Regions from separate parts of the Neobacillus sp. NPDC097160 genome, predicted to be linked through region 1. Evidence: riboswitches for the same ligand, from Rfam matches in the RefSeq annotation. Region 1 holds a riboswitch; each other region holds the start of a gene.
The links. Region 1 has a riboswitch for thiamine pyrophosphate ahead of ACIQXV_RS20425 (thiamine phosphate synthase). Riboswitches for the same ligand answer to the same signal wherever they lie in the genome.
Positions count from the first base shown of each region.

Region 2: linked by a shared signal. The riboswitch ahead of thiT (energy-coupled thiamine transporter ThiT) and the one ahead of ACIQXV_RS20425 (thiamine phosphate synthase) in region 1 are both predicted to bind thiamine pyrophosphate.
Region 3: linked by a shared signal. The riboswitch ahead of ACIQXV_RS23615 (ABC transporter substrate-binding protein) and the one ahead of ACIQXV_RS20425 (thiamine phosphate synthase) in region 1 are both predicted to bind thiamine pyrophosphate.
Region 4: linked by a shared signal. The riboswitch ahead of thiM (hydroxyethylthiazole kinase) and the one ahead of ACIQXV_RS20425 (thiamine phosphate synthase) in region 1 are both predicted to bind thiamine pyrophosphate.

Region 1 is NZ_JBIWDU010000015.1:73,755-77,706, forward strand. It holds gene thiO (glycine oxidase ThiO) at 1-586, opposite strand, end outside; gene ACIQXV_RS20425 (thiamine phosphate synthase) at 570-1,208, opposite strand; TPP riboswitch at 1,307-1,415, opposite strand; gene ACIQXV_RS20430 (hypothetical protein) at 1,696-1,899, shown strand; gene ACIQXV_RS20435 (hypothetical protein) at 2,132-2,320, opposite strand; gene ACIQXV_RS20440 (hypothetical protein) at 2,333-2,596, opposite strand; gene ACIQXV_RS20445 (DMT family transporter) at 2,983-3,952, opposite strand, start outside.
Region 2 is NZ_JBIWDU010000012.1:103,579-107,530, forward strand. It holds gene ACIQXV_RS17850 (histidine kinase N-terminal domain-containing protein) at 109-1,263, opposite strand; TPP riboswitch at 1,483-1,592, shown strand; gene thiT (energy-coupled thiamine transporter ThiT) at 1,715-2,302, shown strand; gene ACIQXV_RS17860 (FeoA family protein) at 2,450-2,674, shown strand; gene feoB (ferrous iron transport protein B) at 2,674-3,952, shown strand, end outside.
Region 3 is NZ_JBIWDU010000019.1:61,418-65,369, forward strand. It holds gene ACIQXV_RS23605 (XdhC family protein) at 1-86, opposite strand, end outside; gene ACIQXV_RS23610 (DUF6054 family protein) at 568-909, opposite strand; TPP riboswitch at 1,252-1,361, shown strand; gene ACIQXV_RS23615 (ABC transporter substrate-binding protein) at 1,549-2,544, shown strand; gene ACIQXV_RS23620 (thiamine-binding protein) at 2,557-2,847, shown strand; gene ACIQXV_RS23625 (ABC transporter permease) at 2,847-3,608, shown strand; gene ACIQXV_RS23630 (ABC transporter ATP-binding protein) at 3,611-3,952, shown strand, end outside.
Region 4 is NZ_JBIWDU010000006.1:150,260-154,211, reverse strand. It holds gene thiE (thiamine phosphate synthase) at 1-421, opposite strand, end outside; gene thiD (bifunctional hydroxymethylpyrimidine kinase/phosphomethylpyrimidine kinase) at 418-1,236, opposite strand; gene thiM (hydroxyethylthiazole kinase) at 1,251-2,057, opposite strand; TPP riboswitch at 2,139-2,248, opposite strand; gene ACIQXV_RS10570 (hypothetical protein) at 2,604-2,942, shown strand; gene galU (UTP--glucose-1-phosphate uridylyltransferase GalU) at 3,116-3,952, opposite strand, start outside.

The DNA.
Region 1 (3,952 bases):
GGGAAGTGTTAACCCCTTTAACCTGACCGTTTTCATAATTAATAGAAACGACTTCAGTATACTCTCGAATCTCTGTTCCAAAATAGGCTGCTGCTTGTGCGTATGCTCTTGATAAATTTGCTGGTTGTACATGGCCATCGTTAGGAAGAAACATGGCTCCTGAAATGCTTGAAGATATGGATGGTTCCAATTCAAGTAATTCCATTTTATCAAGCCATGTTATTGCAGGATCCCACTTCCTTTGGAAGGTGACTTGTTTACGTACTATGGATGCTATTTCTTCTGTTTCCGCAATTTTTAGCATTCCTTTATTGACAAACTCGATATCAATTCCTGTATATTCAAATAATTCGCTTGAGAGAGATGGAAACATGGCTTGACTTTTTAGAGCCATTTGCAATAACGGACCATCTTGTTCAATCTCTGCTTGCGCAGCCAGCATTCCGGCGGCAGCACTTGATGCTTGGCAAGCCAAGCGATCCTTCTCAAGTATGACCACTTTTCTTCCCATTTTTGATAGCTGATAGGCAATGGAGGATCCGATTATTCCGCCGCCGATAATAATCACATCAAATGAATTTTCCACTTTTTCCATCTCCAATTTTTAATACTTTTGTGTAAGACTTAATTGCTGCTAGTGGATCGCGTGCATCTAAAACTCCAGACATAACTGCGATCCCATTTGCCCCTGCCTGAAGTACCTGTGCTGTATTCTCTGGTGTTATGCCTCCAATCGCAATCGTCGGAATGTCAAGTTGTGTCAACATTGACAAGTTCCTCACTCCTTTTGGCGCCACATCTGGTTTAGATTGAGAAGGGAAAATGTGACCGTAAATTACATAGTCTGCCCCATTTGCTTTTGCATCCACTCCTTCCTCATAAGAATGAATCGAGCACCCAATCCGAAACTGAGGGAAACTTTCCTTCACAATAGCTGGTTCTAAACTGTGAAAGGCTAATTGAACCCCACCAACCCTTGTAACTAAGGCAACATCAAGGCGATCATTAATGAAAACTTTTGAAAGCGGGATATTTGCAGAATTTAAAAGTTGGACCGTTTGAAATAGTTCCCTAGCAGTTTTTTGTTTTTCCCGTAAATGGATGGCCGTTACATAGGGATGAATATCAATGAGAATTTCCCGGAACTGCTCAATCGGCATCTTACCATTGGAAATGATATGAAACTCTTTATCTTTGAAAATACACATCACCCCTTTCAGAAGATTCCGCTAAAAGTAAAAACAAAAAACCACTTCCTTTGATTAAGAAAGTGGTTGAAATTTGAAATAGAAACATACATTCTTCAAATATCCAGTTTCCACTTCCCTACGCTGGTATGATCCAGATCAGGTTCATAGAGTCCTGAAGTAGCACTTCAATCTCAGCCCTTTAAAAAGGCACCTCTAGCGGATAAACTTCATTTATTATTTTTATTGATAACCTTACATGGATAATGTTAGCACTTTTGTTAGAATTGTCAAATACTTTCTCGTTGTGCAAAATCTGCAAAAAGGTCGTCCTGTATCAAATTTTAGTATAATAGTGGGTTACATCTTTTTGTTTAAAAATGCTTCTTTCAATAGGGTTAGGAATTGAAACAAATTTTTTTCTTTTACGATTTAATAGAAATTTATTTTATACTTTTACAGAAGAATGGGGAAAATAAAAGGAAATTGAATTAGGAGGTCGATGAAGTTGAAAGAAAAGGAAAAGGAAGCAATTGAAGCAAATCAAGAAATGGATGAAATATTTTATGACTCTGGATTCAGTTCCATTAAAGGGGATACCGAAGTAGATACAGCAAATCTTGAAATCCAAGAGCAGTTTTATGGAACTGACAAAGAAGATCATTCTCTTCCTTTTCATGTTGATACCAATAATCCACCAATAAAAAAGTAAAAAAAATCCTTTTTTTTGCGCTATTTGCAATTAAAGGACTTTTTTACTTTTTAAGGTCTCAAAGAGAAAACATTATAAAAGGGAATCATAAATGTGTCAGGCAATAGGGTCTGCCTCCGATGCGCTCCATAATTGGAGCTTGCGAGAAAAGAATAAAAAATGCAGCATGATTTTTATCACGCTGCATTTTTTACACGCCCTGCTATTTTTTTATAAATTGATTTTCAACTCTCTACGTAACTCGAATTCTACCAACTCTTCTATTTCGATTACGATCTTTACTATCTAGGGCTCTTTGGGATTTATGAATACCTGGAAATGATATGAGGTCAGCCTTAAACAGGGCATAACCGATAAAGGTAGCAAATATCGAACTGCCGATCAAAAACCAGATGAATCTGCTGCCAACATTGCGTAACATATTTTCACCTCTTTACCCTCTCATTGATGATAAATATGATGAAATGATCATTTTTATGTCGTCTTGTTCAACCATGCTAAAGATTGGAGAACCTGTTCCAAGAAGAGTTAAATTAAAATCAGACGACTCTTCCACAGCATCGGCAGCTGGGTTCTTTGTATTTTCCTTTTGCTTATTAGCAGCATGAACTGATTTTTCACTCGCCATTTCTTGATAACTACATCCAAATAAACCGGTTGAAATCAATAAAATCATTAATAATATCGATACCCGCATTGACTTTGTAAATAGTCCGATAGAATAGCAACACCTTTCTTTGACCTTTAAGAATTTTTATCATTCACCACTAGCATTGGGTGAATCAAAGTATTAAAAATCTTCACAAATTTTATGTTCAGTCAAAAAAAATTCCTTTACAATGAAAGCACAGATGGTTCCTATGCAAATCCAATAGTAAAGTATAATGATATTATCCCTCCTGGAAGACAGCTTGGAAAATACCTTACTGTCTTCCAGGAGGGATTGTTCATAATCCGTATGGAAAAGAATACACTTATTTCTCATTTGATAAAAGGAGTTACCCCTTCATTTTCAAAAACTTTCTGTGCAGGTTAATGGAGCGATTCACTATTTAGACGCAGAGCTCCAAATACAGTTGGGTTTTATTCCATCTTGCGAGCTTCAAGATCCGGCATAGATAATGGTAATTCTATGCTTGGCTCTTTCGTTTTTCGCTGGAGAATAAACGCTGCTATGATGATTAAAGCACCACCGATGATTTGAATGGTGTAGATTGGCTGTGCAAGAAAGATTGCTGCAAGAATCGCAGCAACAACCGGTTCAAAAATTTGCATGGTTGATGCCCTTGATGCCCCAATCATACGGATACTCGTTACCATCAACATTGTAGGGATGGCGGCTCCAGCCAATCCTGCAAATATAAGAATAAACCACACGTATGCGGACGCATCGACAAATGGAGCAATCAATGTAGCACCTTCTCCAAAGGCCAATCCGCAAATCGCAAAAACAATAGATCCAGCGGCCAAGAAGAACGTTGTCGCATAAGTGGGTGGCAAACTTTGGTAACCGCTGCGGCCAATCATATAAAAAACGGACATACCTAGAGCTGCTCCTAATGCAAGTGCAATTCCCAGTGTACTAATTTGTACACTTTGCCCGAACAACTGTCCAATAACAGCTAAAGCACCACCTCCCAGAGAGAGGATCAACGCGATTAATTTTGGTGAATTTAATCGTTCTACACCTGTCACTGCACAAATAATCGTAACAATAGCCGGGAAAGTATAGAATAATAGCATCGCTAAAGCTACGCTCAATTCAACAAAAGCATAGAACATGGCTAAGCTATAGGCGGAAAAAGCAATTGATGCAATGATTAAGTTACGTATTTGATTACGTGGAATTTTCGACAACGGTGTTCGATCTGCCTTAGGTGGCTTACCAATACCGAAAGCGAGCAAAATGATTAAGGAAATGGTTCCAAATAATTCACGCCACATTGCAAACGAAACCGGACTCAGTCCAGCCTTGACGGCAAGGTTTGTTAAAGTTCCCAGCGTTCCAAAAAGGGTAGCAGCAATCAGCATAATGATAATCCCTAAAAGAAGC
Region 2 (3,952 bases), on a different contig from region 1:
TCTCCCGGTGAAAATTTTTAGTACATCATATGCAAAAGAAGGCACATTTGGGAGATTAAACACAAAAAAATCCCTGCTTTAGTAAAAGTGGGATTTGGCGGTATATGACTAGAAAATAGTTTCGTTTAGACCTGCAGGCTCTAAAACAGCAGGTAAATATATAGAAAACGTGGTTTTATCAAGTGTTGAATCACAGGTAAGAGTCCCTTTATGTTTTTCAATAATTTCTTTACATACAAATAATCCAAGACCTGTCCCTAGTTTTTTAGTCGTAAAAAAGGGTTCAAAAATGGTTGTTCGTAATTCTGCCGGGATTACTGGACCGTTATTGGTAATACTGATTTTTATTTGTTCGGTATTTTCCAAACAGCTGCTAATTTCTATAGTTGGAATAGGAACCCCGTGATGATTTAAAACATCAATCGCATTAAAAATGATATTAATAAAAACCTGCCTGATTTCATCCGCATACCCATTCAGGGTAAAATCTTCACTTAAATCTTTTTTGATTTTTACTTTGCCGTCCAGAATACTAGGATAAAGGAAGTTTAATACCTCATCAATAAGCGTATTTAACCCAAATTGTACTTTTTCCTTCCCAATTAATTCTTTTTTAGAAAGTAATAAGAACTGTGATATTCGAAAATTAAGCTGATCTAATTCACTTGAAATGATATCCAAATATCTCATGTTTGGAAAATCTGCTTTAAGTAACTGAATAAACCCTTGAACAGATGTGAGTGGGTTTCTAAATTCATGAATAAAGCTTGAAGTCATCTGTCCGAGAAGTGTCAAACGATCTTGATGTGTCGAGTCAATGAACATCGTCTTTTCTTCTATGATTTTATTTTTCGCTTCCGAAAAATGGGATACGGCAAAATATAGAAATTTATCAAAGCAAAAATTGATCATATTGATCGATTCTTGCATATCTGACCATGACATTCCTGTTTTACTTAAATAGCTGTACAAAATCGTTCTGCCAAGATTAACATTGTAGACAAAATCACCTATGTTAATATCGGCCAAAACTCTTTCTTCTGACACTTCTATCGCAATGTTTTCAATCATGTCTACTAGTTCTTTTTTAGATCTTAAATGCATCGTTAGTAACACATTTAATAGAGCTACCCCGTTTTCGCGAATTTTCAATTTGAAGGGGTCTCCGTGGTTAATGACAATAGCATCTTCCCATTCTTGTACCAATTTTTCTTTGTTTTGATTAAAAAAAGCAATTAAATCCGTTTGTTCTCCCGTAAACATGTTGTTTCCCCCTATGGTATTAACAAAACTGATTACCATCTTAAATTCGCTGATGAAGGCAAAAATCCTTTTTTAATGAAAGATAAAAAAATTTTCCCAATATGATTTTTGCTGAATAATATGATAAAACGGCTCTTTTAATAGTATCACAGTGGAAATGTAATAATTTCCTTGTAAAAACCATAAAAGAATAGTATATTTTGTATGGAATCAATTGAATACTTCCACAGGGGGAGCTGCTATTAGGGCGGCTGAGAGTGAACGTTTTAAGTTCTGACCCTATGAACCTGTTAGTTAACGCTAGCGTAGGGATGTGGTTTGCCGGATATTAAAGCAATGCAGACAATCCTTTTTGTCTTGCATTGCTTTTTTTGTTTGCGCTTAATTTAGATACCCAGTTAATTGTAGGAAGATATCAAACGACTCCAAACATGAATAGGGGGGAAGAAGAATGAACAAAAAGAGAAGTAACACGCTATTTATTACGGAAATTGCTGTTTTTACCGCACTTGCCTACTTACTTGATCTGTTATCAGGTTTCTTAATGGCAAGATTTTGGCCGCAGGGTGGATCCATTTCTATTGCTATGGTCCCAATTTTTCTCATGGCCTATCGCTGGGGAATAAAGGGTGGCCTGCTAACAGGCTTCTTACTAGGTCTATTACAATTTATCCTAGGTTTTGCCCAAATTTATACCATTGTTCAAGGTATTATCGATTATTTTATTGCTTTTACAGTTGTGGGCTTAGCAGGCGTTTTTGTTGGTCAAATTCAAAAAGCCCTTGCGGAAGGAAATAAAGGGAAATGGATGATATTCACAATAATTGGAGCCTTTTTTGGAAGTTTTCTCCGCTATCTATGTCATGTGGTTTCCGGGATCGTTTTCTTCGGTGAATATGCACCTAAGGGCCAGCCGGTAACAACCTACTCGCTCATATATAATGGAACCTATATGCTCCCTAGCTTCGTCATCAGTGCGATTATCATCATTCTTGTGATCGGTGCAATGCCAAAGAAAAGTTTTTTACAAGAACATTAATATGGAGTGAAAAAGAAAGGCAAATTGCTTTTCTTTTTTTTTTCGAACTTTTGTCACAAAATTAGTATGCCCTTTCCCTAAAAAAAGTGTTAAAATGTCAATATAGAAAGATAATCATTCTCAATTAACCTAGATAGGGTGATATACATGTTTGGTTCTTTAAAAGCAGGAGATAAGGGAAAGATCATAGACATTTCTCATGTTGGTCACCTGGTACAAAGACGCTTGCTTGACTTAGGGATTACCGAAGGATCAGAAGTGTGTGTGAAATGCGTCATGCCGTTTGGCGGGCCGATTATGATTGAATCATGCGGACAATGTGTTGGCATTCGCCGTAAAGAAGCAGTTCAGATTGAAGTGGAGAGAATATAATGGAAATCGCTCTTATTGGAAACCCGAATACTGGGAAAACTTCATTGTTTAATAATCTAACAGGTTCCTATGAGTATGTTGGTAACTGGAGCGGTGTTACAGTTGAAAAAAAAGTTGGCGTATTCAAAAATAATATCGGCCAATTAATTGATTTACCTGGTGTCTACACACTTAATCCGCTTTCAAAGGATGAAGGTGTTGTGACCTCATTCTTTTTAAATGAGTCCGTTGATCGCTTGCTAAATATATTAGATGCTTCACAATTAGAACGGAATTTACATTTAACGCTTCAATTACTTGAGTTTGAAAAGCCAGCCCTTATCGGCCTTAATATGATGGATGTGGCGAATAAACGCGGGATTCAAATAGACGCTTCGAAGCTTTCGCGTGCTCTCGGTGTCCCTGTTGTTCCTGTCGTGGCAAGAAGCGGAAAAGGCTGTGACAAGCTAGTAGATGTCGTATCTACAAAATCAATCGAGCCTGCCAGAAAGAACCTTGTGTACTATGGCAAAGAGGTGGAAGAGGCCATTACAGCATTGACTGGTGAACTAATCGGCGAGACCAGCCACTCTCCACGCTTTCTTGCTATTCAATATATTGAAGGAAATGAATACGTTAAAAACTATGTAAATAGTATTGCCAATGCTCAAAAGCTAAATGGAATTATTGTGAATTTGGAGTCAAAGTTACAGAAACATTATGATATCAAATCGTTAGCAAATTTCATCTATTTAAAGAGAAAAGAAGTCATTGAAAAAATAGTAGCTGAAGTAGCAAGAAAGAGTGATTCGACAATCCCGTTATCTGAAAAAATTGACTCAATCGTGACAAATCGTTACCTAGGGATGCCGATCTTTTTGCTGCTCATGTATCTGATGTTTATGCTGACATTTGATTGGCTGGGCACGCCGCTGTCAGATGTTTTAGATGGCTTTTTAACTGGACCAGTAACCACTGGATTTGAAAATGTTTTATCTGCTATTAATGCATCAGCGTTTATCCATGCTTTAATTATTGAAGGATTGGTCGCAGGGGTTGGCGGAGTTCTCGTATTTGTACCGCAAATCTTTATTCTTTTCTTCTTTATTTCATTATTAGAGGACTCTGGTTACATGGCACGAGTTGCTTTGGTAATGGATAGAATCATGGAATCAGTTGGCCTGAACGGCAAGGCGTTTATTCCGATGATGATCGGTTTTGGCTGTAACGTACCTGGAATTATGGCGGCGAGAACGATTGAAACACCAAGAGAGCGTTTATTGACCATTTTGTTAACGC
Region 3 (3,952 bases), on a different contig from region 1:
GAACCTTGTGTAGAAATAATTGTTCCAAGAACACCCTCTAAACCAAGGCTCTTACATCGAATTATTTCCTTATATATTGCCTGCATGTTGCCCTCCCTTAAATTAGAAATTACCATTAAAGAATAATGATTAATTAACTCCCTTTCTAGATTAAGCGTTTACATTTTATAGAGATTAATGAAGAAGTGTTTAGCAAATTTTAGTAATAACCTATATTATTATTTCTAAATTCTGATTTGTCAATATATTTTGTTTTTAATGATTTTAAACACTTTTAATGGTTTATTCATAATTTGTTCATTTCTAGAGATTATGATGAATACATGAATCGGACATGATCTTTTCATAGCCTTTCAACCCCCTTTTAATATATATTTTTTTATCCGGCCTATTGCCGGATATTTTTTTGAGATTCTGACTCCAAGCAATTTCTAATGTGATACATGATTAATTAGAGAATAGAGTGTAATGCGAAACCTTTAAATGATTGATTTGACAACGGCCAACAAAAAAAGCTGTAATTCCTTTGGAACAACAGCCGGCATACATTTTTTGCTACAATATAGTTTATTTTGCTCTAAACGGTTCTAAAGTATCTATGACACTATTAATAAAACTGTTCCCCGCCCCCCAATCAAACCGGAAGATTGCTCCTTGGGCAGTGCCTGATGCTGCTGCATGTACTTTTGCAGCCCCTTCCAAGTTATCGATGGTAATGGTCATGGAACCACGATTACCTGAGCGAAAATAATATTTTTCAAACACTAATACTATGAATTCGAAATTCCCGATTGAACGATGATAGCGGTCAATTAATGTACCTGAAATACTTCCATTTACAATTGCTTCTTCTATCTTCTCACTTGCTTCTTTAGGTGTTATCGACACGATAATTTCACTAACGTCCATATGTTCTCCCCCTAAAAAATATCTTCCTATACTAAAATCAACAAAATACCTTTCATATTTTATGGGAATCTTATCCTTCCATACGTTTTGAATTTATTTTAGTTTCATTTTCTAATATCTTTCTTGTCATTAGCATCCTTAATCAAAAAGTTCCAAAAATATTGTGAATCCTTCCGAAGTGATATTAGACGATGTTAATTTTTTGGCTATTGTGACTGGATTTTCTTTACTAGTTAATTGTTTATTTGTTCTTGGTTTCACTCCTTTCTACCAAATCACCATATTTTGTACTAGTCAAAATAAAGGTTTCTGTTATAATGAGTTGGGAATATAATTTAATAGCTAGAATTGTAGGGGAACCGGTGTTGCCGGTTGAGATTACATCCTTAAGATGTTGACTCTTAGTACCTGATCTGGTTGATACCAGCGGAGGGAACATATTCTTGAACAATTGAAATTGTTTGCTTATATGCGCCCTAGGTTCTCCACTAGGGTGCTTTTTTATTGTCTAGCTCCACAAGGAAAGCTTCGGCAGCATAAGCACCGCACGAAGAAAAAGCGTTAGCTTTTTCGAGGAGGTCATACGCCGCTGACCAGGGCGCTTGCGCTTTTCTAATTATGTACATAGGAGGAAGAGGAATGAAAAAGTGGTTAATCGTATTATGTTCATTATTAATGATTGCGGGCTGTAGCAATCAGAATTCAGGATCAGAAACGAAAAAGAAAGACAAACACTCTCTGAAAAAGGTATCTGTTGTACTAGATTGGACACCAAACACGAATCATACCGGTTTATATGTTGCAAAAGAAAAAGGCTATTTTAAAGACGAAGGATTAGATGTGAACATCATTATGCCAGGTGATGCTGGAGCAGATCAGCTTGTGGCTTCAGGTAAATCAGAGTTTGGCGTAAGTTATCAAGAATCGATCACACAGGCCCGTATACAAGGCGTTCCTCTTGTTTCTATAGCAGCGATCATTCAACATAATACATCTGGTTTTGCCTCACCAGTTTCGAAGAACATTGTTACACCAAAGGACTTTGTAGGTAAAACATACGGTGGCTGGGGCTCACCTGTTGAAGAATCTGTTATTTCTTCATTAATGAAAAAAGAAAATGCCGATGTGAATAAAGTTTCGATTGTAAATATGGGAGATACTGATTTCTTTACAGCTGTGAAACGAGACATCGATTTCGCATGGATTTATTATGGCTGGACTGGTGTAGAGGCAGAGCTGCGTGGAGAAACGCTCAATATGGTGTACTTAACAGACTATTCCGATAAACTCGATTATTACACGCCAGTTCTCGCAACGAATGAAAACATGATTAAAGAAAACCCAGATACAGTAAAAGCTGTTGTAAAAGCTGTTTCTAAAGGATATGAATTTGCTATTAAACATCCATCCGATGCTGCTGACATTTTAATTAAAGCAGTGCCTGACTTGGATCCAAAGCTTGTTAAGAAAAGTCAAGAATGGTTAGCCTCTAAATATCAAGATGATGCACCGAGATGGGGCGAGCAAAAACAAAAAGTATGGGAAAATTATGCTTCATGGATGTTTGACAATGGACTTCTTGAGAAAAAGCTTGATTCCAAAGAAGCATTTACAAATCAATTTTTACCACAATAAGGGGGTTATGAAATGACAAATTCACTGATCAGTATTCAAATCATACCAAAAACAAAAAATGGCGAAAGTGTTATTCCTTATGTAGATGAAGCAATCCGAGTGATTCAAGAGTCAGGGGTAAAATTCGAGGTACATCCTCTTGAAACAACAATGGAAGGCGATTTACAGCAATTACTGCAGGTTATCACGAAAATGAACGATCGCATGATTGAGATGGGCAGCAGTAACGTTATCTCCCAAATAAAAGTTTTGTACCAACCATCTGGCATCTCCATGGGTCAACTTACGGAGAAATATAGATAATGATAAAAATCATATCGAAAGGGTGGAGACCATTACTGGTTCTCCTCCTTTTATTCATTGTATGGGAAACGGTTGCAATTATATCCGAAATTCCAAATTGGCTTTTACCCACTCCGACAAAAATATTTTATGAGGGTTTTGATGGTTGGTCTAACTTTTACCCACATTTATTATCAACAATCAAACTATCTTTACTCGGATTTGCACTAGGTTTACTAATCGGTCTACTTACGGCTATTCTATTACACTTACTTCCTTTCATTCGGGAATCGATTTATCCGTTGCTCATCATATCGCAAAACATTCCGATTATCGTCCTAGCTCCTCTTTTAGTGATTTGGTTTGGCTTTGGATTATTACCCAAAATGATCGTCATCACGCTCGTTTGCTTTTTTCCCATCACGGTTGCCGCTTTAGATGGATTTAAGCAAACTTCCAATGAGTTAAAGCATTACATGATTATGGCAGGAGCATCGAATAAGCAATTATTTTGGAAGCTGGAGCTGCCCTATGCCCTTCCTTCCCTTTTTTCAGGTTTAAAAATATCCGCTACCTACAGTGTTATGGGTGCAGTTATTTCTGAATGGCTTGGAGCGAAGGATGGTATCGGTGTGTATATGACCCTTGCATCCTCATCCTTCCGAACAGATCGAGTTTTTGTGGCCATATTTGCGATTGTGACATTAAGTTTATTATTTTTTTCAATCATTGCTCTTATTGAGCGCTGGCTCGTTCGGTGGCAGTTGAAAGGGGCGAAATGAAAGTGAGTCATCTTAAGGTTTCCAATATTTCTAAGCAATTTGACAAGAATGAAGTGATCAAGAATCTCGCATTCACAGTTGAAAAGAATGAGTTTGTTTCCATTCTTGGGCCATCAGGTAGTGGAAAAAGTACGATTTTTAGTCTGATCGGAGGAATTCTCTCACCAGATCACGGAACCATTCATTTAGATCATCAAGTCATTAACGGAAAACGGGGATTTATTAGTTATATGCCACAAACCACTTCTCTCCTTCCTTGGAGAACGATTCTTGAAAATGTTTTGCTAGGGCAAGAGCTTCAAGGAAAAAAAGAGAAAGAAGCAGCATTAGAAATGATCGCTATC
Region 4 (3,952 bases), on a different contig from region 1:
TTGTTTTTGTAGGAAAAACAGGCCCAATCCCAAAATAATCTGCTCCGTCCCTAAGTGCCGTCATCGCCTCTTCATTCGTATGTACGGATACACCGAGAATCATCTCGCCAATCCTTTCCCTCACCGTCCCTACCGGCTCATCCTCTTGTCCGATATGAACCCCGTCTGCTCCAATTACAAGCGCCAACTCGATATCATCATTGACAATAAAAGGAATCTGGTGCTCTTTGCAGATTGCTTGAAGTTCTTTTGCCAGGCTCAATTTTTCGGAACCTGTTAATGCCCCTTTTCCCTTTTCACGGAATTGAAAAAGGGTGATACCACCAGCAATGGCTTCTTTTAATACTTCCTCTGGTTCTTTCAAGCAATTCGGACTGCCCATGATAAAATAAACACGTAATGCGGCTTGCAAATCATTCATGACCTTGCCAACTCCTTAATGTATTTTCTTTTTCCATATGCCCAATGGTTTGTCGGACCATGTCCATGGCCGATGGCAATACCATCTTCAATGGCTGCTTGAATGAAATCCTTCGCTGTTAAAACAGCATCATATACGCTTGTGCCCTTCGCCAATTCGGCGGTAATGACGGCTGAGAAGGTACATCCCGTTCCGTGTGTGTTTTTTGTTTGGATCCGCTTGCTGGTAAAGTTGTGGAATTCATTCCCGTCAAAAAATAAATCAGTGGATTCAATTTCGTTTTCATCATGACCGCCTTTAATCACGACATTTCTGACTCCAAGCTCGTATAGCCTTACTGCAGCCTCTCTTTTATCTTCAAGGGTTTGGATTTTCATTCCCGTTAAAACTTCCGCCTCCGGAATATTCGGTGTAATGACTTCGGCAAGCGGCAATAAATAGGTTTTCATAGCGAAAATGGCTTCCTGTTGTAATAAAGAAGCGCCGCCTTTGGCAATCATCACAGGGTCAACAACCACATTTTCCCATTTGTATTTTTTGAGATTAGCAGAAACAGCTTCGATAATTTCTGTGCTAAAAAGCATGCCTGTTTTCACGGCATCCGCACCCATATCCTCTCCGAGTGCTTGCATCTGTTTGGCAACGGCCTCTGACGTCATGGGGTACACAGCATGGACTCCTACTGTATTTTGCGCCGTAACAGCCGTCAATGCTGACATCCCAAAAACCCCTAATTCCTGAAACGTCTTCAAATCTGCTTGAATTCCTGCGCCGCCGCCGCTGTCGGAACCTGCTATCGTTAATGCTTTTTTCATCTTACATTCCTCCACTAGATTTTTTTAAAAGAAGCATAACCATTTAAGTCTTCACTCGAAACCAACGATAATTGATTTAAAAATTCAATTTGAAAGCTGCCCGGTCCAAGCTCGGCTGTTTTCTTCGCCGCCTTTTCTGCGGCAACGCCATAGTAGGTTAAGGCAGCGACCGAGGCTTGGATTAAATCCCTTTCCACCCCCGCAAAAGCGCCAATTACCGAAGTTAATAGGCATCCCGTTCCGGTTACTTTGGTCAAAATTGGATGTCCATTGGCAACTACATAAGTATTTTCACCGTCTGATACAATATCCTCTTTTCCAGTTATTACGACAACACAATGTAATTTTCGAGCAGCTGTGATCGCAAGGTCTTTAATGTTCCCTTTTGCATTTCCTCCATCCACACCCTTAATTTCCCACTTTTCACCAATAACATTGGCAATCTCGGCCGCATTTCCTCTAATCACGGCGACCTTGACTTCATTCATCACTCGTTGGGCTGTTTCCGTTCGATACGGTGTAGCCCCCGCACCTACCGGGTCAAATATGACCGGAACATCGTGCTCATTGGCAGACTTACCAGCCAGGAGCATGGCTTCCACTGTTTGCGGGTTTAATGTGCCAATATTCAAAACTAGTGAACTTGCAATCGTAGCCATATCCGCTGCTTCCTCTTTTGCATTTGCCATTACCGGTGAAGCTCCTAGTGCAAGGAGCCCATTGGCCGTGAAATTGGTAACGACTACATTGGTGATATTATGTATTAGCGGGTTTACCTTCCTTACTTTTTCCAACGTTTCACACAAGCTTCTTTTTTCCAAACCAATCTCCCCTTTTCTTTTTCAACATAAAAAAACCAGATCCATAAATTGGACCTGGTTAGGTAGAAAGCGAAAAATTACCATTTCACTCGACTACTTTCCTACGCTGGTATTACCCAGATCAGGTCCAAAGGGTTAAAAACATTACCGTTTTCTCTCAGCCTGATTACAGGGCACCCCTAGTAGATACATCACATATTAAATTAAGTACATATTAACGCTGATTACCATTGAAGTAAAGAAAATTGTTCCAACTTTTTTAGTTTAGAACATAATTCCGGTAAATGCTTCATCACATGGAGGAACATCATTCGCCCCTCCAATTCCCGACACAAAAACTCGAGAATTGTCTGTTCATGCGCTTTCCCAAGGAATATTTCCTATGATATTGTCATAAATATGCTCGTTTTTCATCTCTTTTAAAAAATGGGACAGCCCTTTTCTTCTCTGTTCGTTATATTCGTTTATGCTTGTCCAAGAGTTTTACATATTATATTTCTTAAAAGAGTCTCTAAATGTTAAAAAATTTTAAAGGTGGGCATAAAAATGAGTAAAAATAATTACAAGAATCATGAACAAACAACCATTTTATCGATCGATAGCGATGCACTAATCGAGAATAACACACAGGTTGTTAATGAGCTGCCAGAGATTCAACAAGAACAAGTCGATGTTTTTTCAGAGTTAAAAAAACAACTTGCAAATAGCCTCTTCGAGAGTAGCACACAACTTGTTAGCAGCCTTTCAGAGATTCAATCACATATAGCTAGTGAACTTTCAGCAATTAGACTAGAACTGCTAACCATAAAAGAAGAAAATACCAAACTATTAGATCAAATTACCTATATTGAACAAAATTATAAGGTGAAGAAAAAGAAGAAGTGACCGATTCGATAACTGTCCTTGATTACTTTTCAAGCTAGACAGCAATTGAAGAATAACTTCTGACTGATTTCTCCGTTTTATAGCGAAATAGCCAAGGCAATTCTTTGCCTTGGCTCTTCTAGTGGTTAATAGGAGAAGGATGTTGAAGTAGCCAAAATTGGCTTCTTTTTCCTTTATCCTTTGAAGATTTCACCCAAAAAGGCGAGGATCTCTTCTCGTGTGTCGTCTCTTTTTAGGGCAAGGTCGATCGTTGCTTTGAGGTACCCTATTTTGTCGCCGATGTCATAGCGGATTCCTTCGAAGTTATATGCCAAGACAGCCTGCTGTTTATTTAATTCGTTAATGGCGTCGGTTAGTTGTAATTCGTTACCTTGCCCAATTGGAAGCCGTTCTAATATGGAAAAAATCTCTGGCTTTAATATATAACGCCCCATAACGGCAAGTGTAGACGGAGCCTCTTCTACCTTTGGCTTTTCCACTAATGATTCGATTGAATATAAAGTCTCCTCAATCATCGCACCTTTTGGCTTAATTATTCCATATTTACTTACGTCCTGTTCTTGAACATTCTGAATGGCAACGACAGAACTATTATAATACTCGAATACATTCATGAGTTGTTTTAAACAAGGAACCTCTGACACGACAATATCGTCGCCCAACATAACCGCAAATGGTTCATCACCAACAATATTTTTGGCACAAAGAATAGCATCGCCGAGTCCGTCCGGTGCTTTTTGGCGAACATAATATATATTCACTAAACTAGATATTCTCTGAACTTCCTCTAAAACGGCTAAATTATCTTTTCGCTGCAGCAACTCTTCAAGCTCATAGGATTTATCGAAATGATCCTCTATAGACCGCTTCCCCCTGCCGGTTATGATAATTATTTCCTCAATCCCCGACGCCACAGCCTCTTCTATAATATATTGAATAGTTGGTTTATCAACAAGCGGAATCATTTCCTTTGGGATTGCTTTCGTTGCAGGTAAAAAACGTGTCCCGAG